Regions from separate parts of the Streptomyces sp. NPDC093260 genome, predicted to be linked through region 1. Evidence: riboswitches for the same ligand, from Rfam matches in the RefSeq annotation. Region 1 holds a riboswitch; each other region holds the start of a gene.

Region 1 (4,272 bases):
GGATTTCCCGGGCTACGACGACGTCGATGGACGGCACGAGCATCTCCTTCGTGGATGTGACGCTTGAAGTGCGGGGCAGGTGTGCCTTGCGGCTAGAGCCTAACCGTCCCGGGGCGCCGACCGGCCGACCGACCGTCCCGTGGACAGGGTGACGCTACACATTGTTCCAGCACGGAACAAAGGGGCCGGTGACGGGGCCGGGAACAGAAGGTGAAAAAGCCCCGCCCCGGTGCGTACGGGGGAGAACGCACCGGGGCGGGGAGCCCGTGGGGACGGGGGGTCAGCCCCGTGTGGACGCCACCATGGTGGCGCTCACGCCGGGGCGGGGCCGGTGAGCGGGCCCGCGGCCTGCTGTCACTTCAGGTGCAGCTGCTGGCCCGGGTAGATGAGGTCGGCGTCCTGGACGATGTCCTTGTTGAGCCGGAACAGCTTCTCCCAGCCGCCCTGGACGTGGTGCGCGGCGGCGATGGAGCTGAGGGTGTCGCCGGCGACCACCTTGTACTCGCCGTCGCCCTTCGCGACCTTCTTGCCGGTCGGGGTGGTGACGGTCTTCTTCGGAGCCGGCCGCGTGGCGGAGCGGTTGGCGCTCTGCTGCTCGGTGGAGCGGCCGGCGGCGCTGCTCCCGGACGAGCCGCTGCTCTTCGAGCTGCTGCCGGAGTCGTTGCCCGACGAGGAGGAAGAGGACGAGGAGGAGCTGGTGTCGCCCGAGTACGAGGCGCCGGACAGGCCCTTGCCGCAGACCGGCCAGGCGCCCTTGCCCTGGCCCGCGAGGACCTTCTCGGCGACGGCTATCTGCTGCGACTTGCTCGCCAGGTCGGCGCGCGAGGCGTAGGCGGTGCCGCCGTACGCGGCCCAGGTGGAGTTGGTGAACTGCAGGCCGCCGTAGAAGCCGTTGCCGGTGTTGATCGACCAGTTGCCGCCGGACTCGCACTGCGCGACCGCGTCCCACTCGGAGGCGGTGGCGGCGGAGGCGTTGCCCGCGGCCATCAGCGGCGCGGCCACGGCGGCACCGGTGACTCCGGCGAGCGCGATGGCCCGGGTGGCCTTGGAGGGACGACGGTGCTTGCCCTTGCTGGAAAACAGCATGGTTGGATCCCCTCACCGACGCCTGCGAGGTGAGCTGTCGGGTTCGGGCCGGTTGAGTTGCCCGGCCGCGCCCTCGATGAGGCACGGCTTCACCCCCAGCCGCTCCGGTCAACCGACCGGCGCGGCAACTTACCTGGGTCCCCCGCTCCTGCCTGCGGCGCGTGACGCGACGACTGTTCCCGTACGGCCGCTGGCAGGATTCGGCGTTGCGGCCGCCGGGGCTCGCGGTGGCGAGCGATCACGACCGTAGACACGCGATCGACGGAATTTCAAAGACGATCAGGGCTTCTGAGACTCATCCCACACTTTCACCGAAAGGGACATTCGGCGCGAAGCGTGACGTGAACTCCCCCTAGTTTGCGGCGTTTTCGGCGGGGACATCCAGGGTCTGACCGGCGGCGACGCGGTTCGGGTCGGAGCCGATGACGCTCTGGTTGGCGGCGTAGAGCGCGTGCCATCCACCGTCCACGTCAAGGGAGTCGGCGATGGAGGCGAGGGAGTCGCCGGAGCGGACGGTGTAGGAGCCGCCGACCGTGTCGGTGGCGAGTCCGTCGGTCCGGGAGGCGTGCCGACCGCCCGCGGCGGCCGCGGAGTCGCCAGCGGGGTCCTCGGCGGCGCTGCCGCCGCGATGCCGGCCGCCGCCCAGCGCCCCGGTGTCCACGAGGGCCGAAGAGCCCACCACCTGCTGGGGGTTGACCGAGTAGTCGGAGTCGCCGGACCCGGCACCCGCCGAGGGGGTCGTACCAGGCGTACCGGACGTGTGGGATGTGTCGGACTTGGCCGTGTCGTCCTTCTTCGTGGGCGAGGAGGGCGAAGTGGACTGCTTCGCGGCGGGGTCGTCGGGCCGGTCCGCCGAACGGGACGTACCGGGCGTACCGGACGGCGAGTCCGTCGTGTCGCCGTCGGCGGCGGTGGAACCGGACGAACCGGTGGAGTTGGACGAACCGTGGGACGAGTCGGACAGGCCGGGGTCCTCGTCGCCGGACGAACCGGAGGTACCGGATGAACCGGACGACTTGCCGGTGCCTGTCGCGCCCTTCCCGGAAGTGGTGGGCGCGGAACCGCCCACGCCCGTGTCGACCTCGGCCGCGCCCGAACTCCTGGTGAGCCCGGCGAGCAGCCCGCAGGTGTGCCAGGCGCCCGGGCCGCGGTCGGCGAGTATCTTCTCGGCCACGGCTATCTGCTGGGACCGGCTGGCCTGGTCGGGGCTCGCCGCGTACGCGAGGCCGCCGTACTGCTCCCAGTCGTCCTGCGTCAGCAGCAGGCCCCCGTAGTAGCCGTTGCCGTTGTCGGCGCTCCAGGAGCCGCCGGTCTCGCACTGCGCCACCTTGTCCCACGTGGTGCCGTCGGCCGCGCTGGCGCCGGAGGCGGCGACGAGCGGGATGGCGATGGCCGAGCCGGTGACGCCGGCGGCGACGAGGAGGGCCGGAGCCTGGCGGGGGCGACGGTGACGACCGTTCCCGGAGAGCATGCGGAGACCTTTCGGCGACAACGGTGACGGCGCGGCGGGCGGTGACCGCCGCCGCGCTGATGCGTGAAGGTAGCCGCTCCCGATCACTTGTCACAAGTTAATGCCGCGTAGATCACGTGAACATCACATAGTTGAACTCGTATCAGCTTTGCGTTCGTCAAGGAGACGTGGAAGGGGGCGGGGCGGGAGTCCGGTCGGGGCCCGGGGCGGGGTCGCGAGTGGAGCCGGGGACGGGGTTCGGGGTCGGGGTCGGGGTCGGGGTGAAGCGGACCGGGAGGGTGCGCAGGCCGCGCATGATGAGGCCGCCGCGCCAGCGCAACTCCGCCGGGTCCGCGTCCAGTCGCAGGTCGGGCAGCCGGGTGAGGAGGGTGGCCAGCGCGGTCTGGCCCTCCAGCCGGGCGAGCGGCGCGCCGAGGCAGTAGTGGATGCCGTGGCCGTAGCCGAGGTGCTGGTTGTCCCGCCGGGCGAGGTCCAGGGTGTCCGGGTCGGCGAACCGCTCCGGGTCCCGGTCGGCCGCGGCCAGCACCACCAGCACCGGGTCGCCGGCGGCGATGTCCTGGCCGCCGAGGGTGAGCGGGCGGGTGGCGAACCGCCAGGTGGCCAGCTCCACCGGGCCGTCGTAGCGCAGCAGTTCCTCCACACCGGTCTCCAGCAGGCCGCGTTCCCCCGCGGCGAGCGACCTCTGCAGCCGGCCGCGCTGGTCCGGGTGGGTGAGCAGGGCGTAGGTGCCGTTGCCGATGAGGTTGACCGTGGTCTCGAAGCCCGCGAACAGCAGGATGAAGGCCATGGCCGCGGCCTCGTTCTCGGTGAGGTGCTCGCCGTGGTCGGAGGCGCGGATCAGACCGGAGATGAGGTCCTCGCCGGGGGTGGGCTCGGCGGGGAGCGCCAGGCGCTTGCGGTGGATGAGGTCGGCGAGGTAGGCGCGCATCTTCTTCACCGAGCGGGCGACGCCGCCGCGGGGGCCCTTGCCGTGCCGGATCATCATCCCCGCCCAGTCCCGGAAGTCGTCCTGGTCCTCGCGGGGGACGCCGAGCAGGTCGCAGATGGCGTAGATGGGCAGGGGGAAGGCGAACTCGTGGATGAGGTCGGCGCTGCCGTGCGCGGCGAAGCGGTCGATGAGGTCGTCGGCGAGTTCCTGGACGCGGGGGGCGAACTCCGCGACGCGGCGGGGGGTGAAGGCCTTGCTGACCAGGCGGCGCAGGCGGGTGTGGTCCGGGGGGTCGATGTTGAGCAGGTGCGTCATCAGGTCGGCCTTGCGCTCGCCCGGGATGCCGGTCTTCCCCTTGGCGTGGGCCGGTTCGTGGTGATGCGCGGGGTTCTTGGAGAGGCGGGGGTCGGCCAGGGCCTGTCTGGCGTCGGGGTAGCGGGTGACCAGCCAGGCCTCCACTCCGCTGGGAAGGCGGGTGCGGTGCACGGGGGCGTGTTCTCTGAGCCAGGCGTAGGCGGGGTAGGGGTTGGTGGCGAAGTCCCAGGTGAAGAGGGTGGGGGCGGCTGTGGGGGCCTGGTGGGGTGCGGTGCCTTCGGGGTCTTCCCGGCGCGGGGTGGGGTCGGGGGTGGGTGGCTGGTCTTGCATGGGGGTGACCCTAGTCGTGAGGGTGCGGGGGGCGGTCCGGGACGGGCCGCCCCCCGCACCTCCTTCCCGTCCCGAACCTGGGGGCTGCGCCCGCAGAGCCCGCTGAGGCTCGTTGGCCCGTGCGGATCCGTGAGGCCGGGCG
Region 2 (4,272 bases), on a different contig from region 1:
GCTGGTCGATCTCCTCGTGCAGCCGTTCGTGCTCCAGCACCAGGTCGGTGGTGGACAGCAGCTGGAGGGGGTGCCGCCTGGACATCGCGAAGAACACCATTGCAGATCCCCTGGGTCGTCGAACGGCCGGAGTTCCATCTCCAGCTTGCTCCAGGAGGGCGACGCGCACGACCGGAAGCCGACCGGCCGAGGGGTGCCGCCGGGTTGTGTACGTCCTGTACCTTCTCGACACCCGCGCCCCGCGCGGGGGCCGAGGACCGTCGCACGGAGGGCTGCGCCATGGACCGACCGTCCGCCCGCCGCATCACCCCGGAGGCCGTGGAGCGCGTGAGCGGAACCGTTCGGACGCCCCCGCCCCGGACGCCCGCTCCCCGGACGCTTGCTCCCCGGACGCCCGCTCCCGCCACGGTCGCGGGGTGAGCCGCCGATGCCGCCGCCCGCCCCGCCCGGACTGCCCGGGCCGTCCGCCGGACCGCCCTCGGAACCGCCGCTGCCGGCGCTGACCCGCGCCGAGTCGGAGCTGATCGACCGTTACCTCGTCGCGGTGGATCTGCTGGGCCGGATCAATCCGGGGCGGCACGAAAACACCTACAGCGGACTGAGGGCCGCTCAGGCGCTCGTCCGCGCGGCGGCCGAACTGCGGGACGCGCTCGCGCTGATGCACCGGCGTGGCGAGACCGAGCTGCACACGGCCACCCTGGCGCGAGCACTGCGGGCGCTCGACGGCGAGCGGCGGGCCGCCCGCGTCACCCTGCCGCCCCAGGACCCGAGTTGACGTACCCACAGACGTGCCGCCGTCGTGCCCGCAGGCGTGCCCCCGCCGTGCCCACCGATGCGCCTCGGACGCTCCCTCGGTGCGCTCGCATCACCGACGGAGCCGACACCCGCGGGCGGGACCCGAAACGGACCAAATGACGTACCGCCTTTCGGCGTAGATACACACCCTGTTTCGGCGTCTCCGCGGTTGCGCAACTCGCCTGCACGGATGGCGGAATACGCCGTTCCGCCGCTGGTCCGGGCCTCGCCGCGGGAGGACACAGTCGTTCGAACGCGCGAGTGTCCACCCGAACGGGTGAGTGGTGAGTAACAACACAAATCCTCGGTTGCGTTGGGATTTTCGGACATCCGTAGGTGAAGATCCCTGTCTGACGACAAGCCCCCGCCACAGCGGCGGGGCGGTCCGGGCGGACGCCGAGTCCTGCCGCCGCACGGACGACCGGTCGACGGGAGTGGATCGGCAGGAGTGGAGGACCCGAGCACGACGGGTCGCCGGAACGGTCACGCCATGGCCGGGTCGAGCAGCCCTTGGGGTGAAGCCGCAGCGATGCGGCCGGGCAACTTCGCCAGCCCGAATCCGACAGGTCATCCTTCACAGGCGGCTGACGAAGGGTTGCGCATGACTGCGCTCAATCGTGTCCCGTCGTTCATGGCCCGGGCCGGCACGGCCTCGGCCCTGACCATCGCCGCCGTCGGCGGTTCGATCGTGGTGCCCGGCGCCGCCTCCGACGCCTCGGCCGCGACTCTCGCGACGAAGGCGCTCCAGATCGCCGCGTCCAAGAAGGGCTCGCCCTACCAGTGGGGCGCCACAGGACCGCGGCGGTTCGACTGCTCCGGGCTCACGCTGTACTCGTTCAAGCGGGCCGGCAAGAAGCTGCCCCGCACGGCCGAGCAGCAGTACAACAAGACCCGCCACATCTCGGCGGGCAGCCGCCGCGCCGGCGACCTGGTGTTCTTCCACTCGGGCTCGTACGTCTACCACGTCGGCATCTACGCCGGCGCGGGCAAGATCTGGCACGCGCCGAAGACCGGGGACGTGGTGCGGCTGCAGAAGATCTGGACGAAGAGCGTGTGGTACGGGCGGGTCAGCTGACCCGCCCGAGGGCGGCGGCCCGGGTGACCGCCCGTCACCGCCGCCGGGCCGGCTCGCCGCCGCGCCCCCGGGCCCTGCCGCTCCGGGCCGGTCCGGCCCCCGCTGCGGTTTGCCGACCGGCGCGTCGGCCGCGGGCCGCGGTCCGACGCGGTCCACCGGCCGACGCGGCCGGTGACCGCCGGCGGTCACCGCCGTGGACCGCCCACCGGCCGACACGCACCGCCCGCGCCCGCCCCGTGCCCGGCGGCCCGCACCCGCACCCGCACCCGGGTACGGGGTCCGCTCCGGCCGTGCGCCGACCGGCGTCACGGCCACCGGGGCTACGGCGCTACGGCGCTACGGCGGCTACGGCCGGGATGGTCACGGCCATCGGCGGCCACGGCCGTCCGCCGTCCGCCGTCTGCCGTCTGCCGTCCGCCGTCCGCCGTCCGCCGTCTGCCGTCTGCCGTCTGCCGTCTGCCGTCTGCCGTCTGCCGACCGTCGCGGACCGCCCGGCCACTCGTGGTGCTCCGTCCGCAAGCCGTCCCACGGTCGCGACCGGAAGCCGAGCGACCGCCGCTGCCGGAAACCGACCCGGCGTCCCACACCCGGAAGCCGGTCCACCACCGCGGCTGCGAGCCGACTCGGCCGCAGGGCCGCAGGGCCGACCCGGCGGCACGGTCACCGGCGTCCGGTCGACGCGCTCACGGCCGCAGGCCGTGGCAGCCGCGGCCCGTCCGGGCCACCGCGGCCGCGGGTCAGCGGGCCCTTCCGGCGTGCGCACCCGCCCCGCCGGCCATGCACGGCACGCCCGCCCTCGCGGTCGTGGACGACCCGGTCGCTCGGGGCGTACGCCGCGCCCCGCTCCCGCCGCCGCTCAGCTCGCCGTCGCCGGGCGGTGGTCCCGTGGGGTCCACGGGAGTTCGATGCAGACCGTCTTGCCGCCCTCGCGGGTGGGTCTCACGCTCAACCTGCCGCCGCACTCCGCGGCGAGCCACCGGATGATCACCATGCCCCGGCCGTTGTCCTGCTGGACGGCGGCCGGCAGCCGCTTCGGGAACCGGGGGTGGCTGTCGGTCACCCCGATGCGCAGCAACTCGTCCCGCTCCAGAGCGAGGTCGACCGTGAAGGTGGGCGACTGCCCGAGAGTGTGCTGGACGGCGTTGGTGGCGAGCTCCGAGACGATGAGCCGTACGGTGTCGGCGGTCTCCGTCCGCGCCGGCAGACCCCATTCCGCCAGGGTGTCCACCGCGTAGGAGCGGGCGGCGGAGACCGAGGCGGGATCGCTCGGCAGAGTGACGGATGCTTCCAGGAGGTCTGCCATGGCGATGTCGTCCCTTTCCCACGGGGCCGTGGTCCGACACGGAGCGGATGGTTCGAGTACGGTCCCGGACTGGTGCTTCGCCGTCAGACTGCCATCACCACGCGGGTCCTGGTGGCGATCCACCGGGATATGCATATATCTGTCGCTCGAAGCGGTGAACTCTGCGACGGCCGACCGTATGCGGCAGGACTCTCCTCGCACCCGCGGGAACCGGTCCCGCCCGGCGCGGCGCGGTCCGTCGCGGGGAGCCGGAGGGAGGAAGGAGAGCCCATGCAGCACGGTCCCGTGGTGCGCCGCCGCAAGCTGGGCGCCGAACTGCGCGCACTGCGCACCGGCGCGGGTCTCACCAGCGGGCAGGCGGCCCGGCTGGTGGGCTGGCACCAGTCGAAGGTGAGCCGGATCGAGACCGGCACCAGCGGTACGAAGCCGGCCGACGTGCGGCTGCTGCTGGACGCCTACGACGTCCATGACACGCAGTTGCGGCGGCTGCTGCTGGCCCTGGCCGGCTCCGAGGACGGCGACGGCCGGCACCGCTGGTGGCACGCCTACCGCGGGGTCCTGCCCCCCACCTACCGAGACTTCATCAGCCTGGAGTCGCAGGCGACCGCGATGCGCACCCTGGAGACCACGGTCGTGCCCGGACTGCTCCAGACTCCCGAGTACGCCCGTGCGGTGACCCGGGCCGCCGTGGAGGGCCTCGACGAGGAGCGGCTGGACGCGCTGGTCGAGGTCCGGCTCGGCCGCCAGCACGTCCTGCGGGCCGATCCGCCGCTGGAGCTGAACGCGGTGCTCGACGAAGCCGTACTCCATCGTGAGGTGGGCGGCCCGGAGGTGATGGCGCGTCAGCTGGAGCGACTGGAGGAGGCGGCGCGGCTCCCGCAGGTGCGGTTGCAGGTACTGCCGTTCTCCGCCGGGGCCCACATCGGCGTCACCGGTCCCTTCGTCATCTTCTCTTTTTCTCACACTACTGATCTGGATGTGGTCGTTCTCGACCACTTGACGAGTAGCCACCATCTCGATCGGAAAGAAGACCTAGAGGCCTACACCGAGGCCTTCGACGCTCTTCGGTTCCACGCCCTGTCGGCCGAGGACTCGTCGG
Region 3 (4,272 bases), on a different contig from region 1:
TCTACGACCGCCATGTACGGCCCGCCACGGCCACCGCCGTGGTGGTCGGCGACCTCACCGGCATCGACCTGGACGCACTGCTCGGCGAGACCCTCGGCGCCTGGACCGGCTCGCCGACCGAGCCGCGGCCCGTGCCGCCGGTCACCGCCGACGACACCGGCCGCGTGGTCATCGTGGACCGCCCCGGCGCGGTCCAGACGCAGCTGCTCATCGGCCGTGTCGGCCCCGACCGGCACGACCGGGTGTGGCCCGCGCAGGTGCTCGGCACCTACTGCCTCGGCGGCACCCTCACCTCCCGCCTGGACCGCGTCCTGCGCGAGGAGAAGGGCTACACCTACGGCGTGCGGGCCTTCGGCCAGGTGCTGCGCTCGGCCCCCGACGGCTCGGGCGCCGCGATGCTCGCCATCAGCGGCTCGGTCGACACGCCGAACACCGGCCCGGCCCTGGACGACCTGTTCACGGTGCTGCGCAAGCTCGCCGCGGGCGGTCTCACCGACGCCGAGCGGGACGTCGCCGTGCAGAACCTCGTCGGCGTGGCGCCGCTGAAGTACGAGACGGCGGCGGCCGTGGCGAGCACCCTGGCCGACCAGGTGGAGCAGCACCTGCCCGACGACTACCAGGCGACGCTCTATCAGCAGCTCGCCGCCACCGGCACGGTGGAGGCCACCGCGGCCGTCGTCAACGCCTTCCCGGTGGACCGCCTGGTGACCGTCCTCGTCGGCGACGCGGCGCAGATCAAGGAGCCGGTCGAGGCCCTGGGCATCGGTCAGGTCACCGTCGTCGCCGCCGAGTAGCGGCATCCGCCGCCCGCGCGGGGCGACGGCGACGCACGCGTGCGCGTGGGGCCCTGGTGACCGAAGCGTCACCAGGGCCCCGTCGTGTCCGAATTGCGGGAGAGGCTGCCTGTCTGACCTGTGGCCTGCGCTACAAAACACCGGATCCGTTTGGGAATCGAAACCGGCCCCGTCTAGCGTCGATCCGGCTGTTCGTCAGGCAGTGCGCCGCACCCGCGGCACCGGACAGTCATCGCCGAGTCCCCGTACGGCGCGAGCCAGGGGAGCCGGGGACCCACGCAGTCCCTGGGGTGAATCGGACGCCCACGCGCCGGCGAGGGGGTCCGTAGGAGACCTTCCTGCTCCGAACCCGTCAGCTAACCCGGTAGGCGAGAGGGAAGGAAAGGACCCACGTCTGCATGGCGTTCACGCGCGCCACCGGGAAGCACCGCCGGCCCAGCCGGATGCACCGCACCACCGTCCGAGCGGCGGGCGTCGCGGCCCTCACCACCACCGGCGTCCTCGGCACCCTGGCCGCCGCCCCGGCGCTCGCCGCCGAGACCCCGGCCCCCGAGGACACCGGCCTCACCCCGGTCATCACCATCGGTGACACCGTCGCCGCCAAGATCGACGCGCAGGCCGCCGCGCAGCAGCACGCCGCGGAGCAGAAACTGGCCGAGCAGGCCGCCCGCGAGAAGGCCGCCGCGCTGGCCAAGAAGGAGCGCGAGGCCAAGGAGCGCGCCGCCCGCGAGGCCGAGCGCAAGCGCCTGAACACCTTCGTGCCGCCGATCTCCGGCTCCTACGTCTCCACCGGCTACAAGACCGGCGGCTCCCTGTGGTCCTCCGGCTCCCACACCGGCGTCGACTTCCACGCCGCGAGCGGCACCACCGTGCACGCGGTCGGCGTCGGCACCGTCGTGGAGACCGGCTGGGGCGGGGCGTACGGCAACCAGATCGTGATCCGGATGGCCGACGGCATGTACACGCAGTACGGCCACCTGTCGTCCGTCGGCGTCACGGTGGGCCAGCAGGTCGTCGCGGGGCAGCAGATCGGCGTGTCCGGCGCGACCGGAAACGTCACCGGGCCGCACCTCCACTTCGAGGCCCGCACCACCCCGGACTACGGCTCCGACGTCGATCCGGTCGCCTACCTGCGCCAGCACGGTGTGAACGTCTGACCAACGGCCCGCGACCGCCGAAGAGCGCAGAGCACGACCGCACGACAAGTGCGGAAGACCACGGACGGTCCACGAAGCCCCGGCCCCGAGCCGGGGCTTTCGGCATTTCCAGCCGCCCAGGTATTTTGCTGTCCAAAAATTTCCCATGGAACCCGGCTGCCCGTCGGAAATCCCGGCGTATTGCAATAGAGTCACGGAACAGGTGTCGCCCGTCGCCGGTGCGGCACGGTGATTTGAGCGTGATTCGGGCGGAGGTCGGGAATGCGTGTTCCGGCGCACTCGGTGTGCACGGCGATCAGGGACGACATCGTCGCCGGTGTCTATGAGCGCGGCAGCCGGCTCACCGAGGAAGTCCTCGCCCGCCGCTACGGCGTCTCCCGCGTCCCGGTGCGCGAGGCGCTGCGCACCCTGGAGGCGGAGGGCTTCGTGGTGACGCGACGGCACGCGGGCGCGTGCGTGGCGGAGCCGACCGGGCAGGAGGCCGCCGATCTGCTGGACATGCACCGGCTGCTGGAGCCGCTGTGCGCCGCCCGGGCCGCCGAGCGGCGCACCCAGGCCCATCTCAAGGTGCTGCGCGGCCTGGTCAGACTGGGGCAGGAGCGGGCCGCGAGCGGCTCGGGCGAGGAGCTGCGGGCGCTCGGGGGCTGGTTCCACGAGACGCTGGCGCAGGCCTGCGACAGTCCGGCGCTGACCGCGACGCTCACCCAGCTGCGGCACAAGATCGCCTGGATGTTCGTGGTGGAGACCCCGGCCGACCCCGTCGCGGCCTGGTCCGAGCACGGCGCCATCGCGGACGCCGTGGCCCGCCGCGACGGCGAGCGCGCGCGTGCGCTGACCGCCGCGCACACCGAGCGGACGGCCGCCGTGTGCCGCGTGAGGACTTCGCAACATCCCGTAAACATGTCGGGCGCGTGGCATTAACACGGTGCCCGTATACAAAGAGGGATATCCGATCTAGACGAATTACCGCTGCCCTTTTCGCGGGTTTTCGTAATTCCCGTGAGAGTGCGGTGCGGTGGGTTCTTCGAGGCTGCCCGGAAATGCGCTGACGCGACCGCCGGAGACGTCCGGGCCGTCCGGCTCCGAAACGTCACGCGCAGAAAGCCGGACGCACGGAAACCGGGCCACACCGGATCCCGAAAGCCCCCGGCCGCGGCAACTGCGGGGTCCGCAACCGCCGGGGCCCCGGAAACGCCGAAGCCGCCCCGCCCGGCACGGGCGGCGCGGCTTCGGCGTGTGGTCCGGCAGGTGATCCAGGTGATCCGCCGGGCCCGGGTCAGACCGTCTCGGGAAGCTCCTCGAGCCCCTCGGAGACCAGCTTGGCCAGGCGGTCCAGGGCGGCGTCCGCACCCTCGGCGTCGGAGGCCAGGACGACCTCCTCGCCGCCCTGCGCGCCGAGGCCGAGGACGGCCAGCATGGAGGCCGCGTTGACGGGGGCGCCATCGGCCTTGGCGATCGTCACGGGGACGCCGGAGGCCGTGGCGGCCCGGACGAAGATGGAGGCGGGGCGGGCGTGGAGACCCTCGGCCCAGCCGACGTTGACGCGGCGCTCAGCCATGTGATGCTGCCCTTCAGGTGTTCCGGGTTGTCTAGACCAGTTTCCCACATCCGGAGGGCCGCCCGGGGCGGCACGGTCACCGCCCCGGGCCCGGACGCCGGACCGCGGCCCGGACGGCGGCGTCTCGCGGGCGTCCCGGCGGGTTCCGGCGGGCCCCCGCCGGTCGTGGTCCCCACAGACTGCCTCGCGCCGCCGTCGGTGGCTAGCCGTACTCTGGGGCCCATGCAGACCGCGTCGGACCGGCACGAGTATCCAGCCCACTGGGAGGCCGACGTGGTGCTCCGCGACGGCGGCACCGCACGGATCCGGCCCATCACCGCCGAGGACGCCGACCGGCTGGTCAGCTTCTACGAACAGGTGTCGGACGAGTCCAAGTACTACCGGTTCTTCGCGCCCTACCCGCGCCTGTCCGCCAAGGACGTCCACCGCTTCACCCACCACGACTTCGTGGACCGGGTCGGCCTCGCCGCCACCATCGGCGGAGAGTTCATCGCCACCGTCCGCTACGACCGCATCGGCGCCGCCGGGCGGCCCGCCGGCGCCGGCACGTCCGACGAGGCCGAGGTCGCCTTCCTGGTGCAGGACGCCCACCAGGGCCGCGGGGTCGCCTCCGCACTGCTCGAACACATCGCCGCCGTCGCCCGCGAGCGCGGCATCCGCCGGTTCACCGCCGAGGTGCTGCCCGCCAACACCAAGATGATCAAGGTGTTCACGGACGCCGGGTACACCCAGAAGCGCAGCTTCGAGGACGGCGTCGTACGCC

What was found. Region 1 has a riboswitch for cyclic di-AMP ahead of AB0N63_RS29285 (transglycosylase family protein). Riboswitches for the same ligand answer to the same signal wherever they lie in the genome.
Positions count from the first base shown of each region.
Region 2: another riboswitch for cyclic di-AMP. It lies ahead of AB0N63_RS26765 (C40 family peptidase); the one in region 1 lies ahead of AB0N63_RS29285 (transglycosylase family protein).
Region 3: another riboswitch for cyclic di-AMP. It lies ahead of AB0N63_RS05855 (M23 family metallopeptidase); the one in region 1 lies ahead of AB0N63_RS29285 (transglycosylase family protein).

Region 1 covers NZ_JBFBEK010000029.1:84,316-88,587, forward strand. The annotation lists gene eno (phosphopyruvate hydratase) at 1-43, opposite strand, end outside; gene AB0N63_RS29285 (transglycosylase family protein) at 355-1,086, opposite strand; cyclic di-AMP (ydaO/yuaA leader) riboswitch at 1,091-1,256, opposite strand; gene AB0N63_RS29290 (transglycosylase family protein) at 1,439-2,557, opposite strand; gene AB0N63_RS29295 (cytochrome P450) at 2,715-4,130, opposite strand.
Region 2 covers NZ_JBFBEK010000024.1:101,655-105,926, reverse strand. The annotation lists gene AB0N63_RS26775 (ANTAR domain-containing protein) at 1-100, opposite strand, end outside; gene AB0N63_RS26770 (hypothetical protein) at 428-775, shown strand; cyclic di-AMP (ydaO/yuaA leader) riboswitch at 1,180-1,393, shown strand; gene AB0N63_RS26765 (C40 family peptidase) at 1,397-1,870, shown strand; gene AB0N63_RS26760 (ATP-binding protein) at 2,727-3,173, opposite strand; gene AB0N63_RS26755 (helix-turn-helix transcriptional regulator) at 3,444-4,272, shown strand, end outside.
Region 3 covers NZ_JBFBEK010000003.1:370,957-375,228, forward strand. The annotation lists gene AB0N63_RS05850 (pitrilysin family protein) at 1-794, shown strand, start outside; cyclic di-AMP (ydaO/yuaA leader) riboswitch at 1,018-1,180, shown strand; gene AB0N63_RS05855 (M23 family metallopeptidase) at 1,193-1,951, shown strand; gene AB0N63_RS05860 (GntR family transcriptional regulator) at 2,213-2,872, shown strand; gene AB0N63_RS05865 (HPr family phosphocarrier protein) at 3,228-3,509, opposite strand; gene AB0N63_RS05870 (GNAT family N-acetyltransferase) at 3,732-4,272, shown strand, end outside.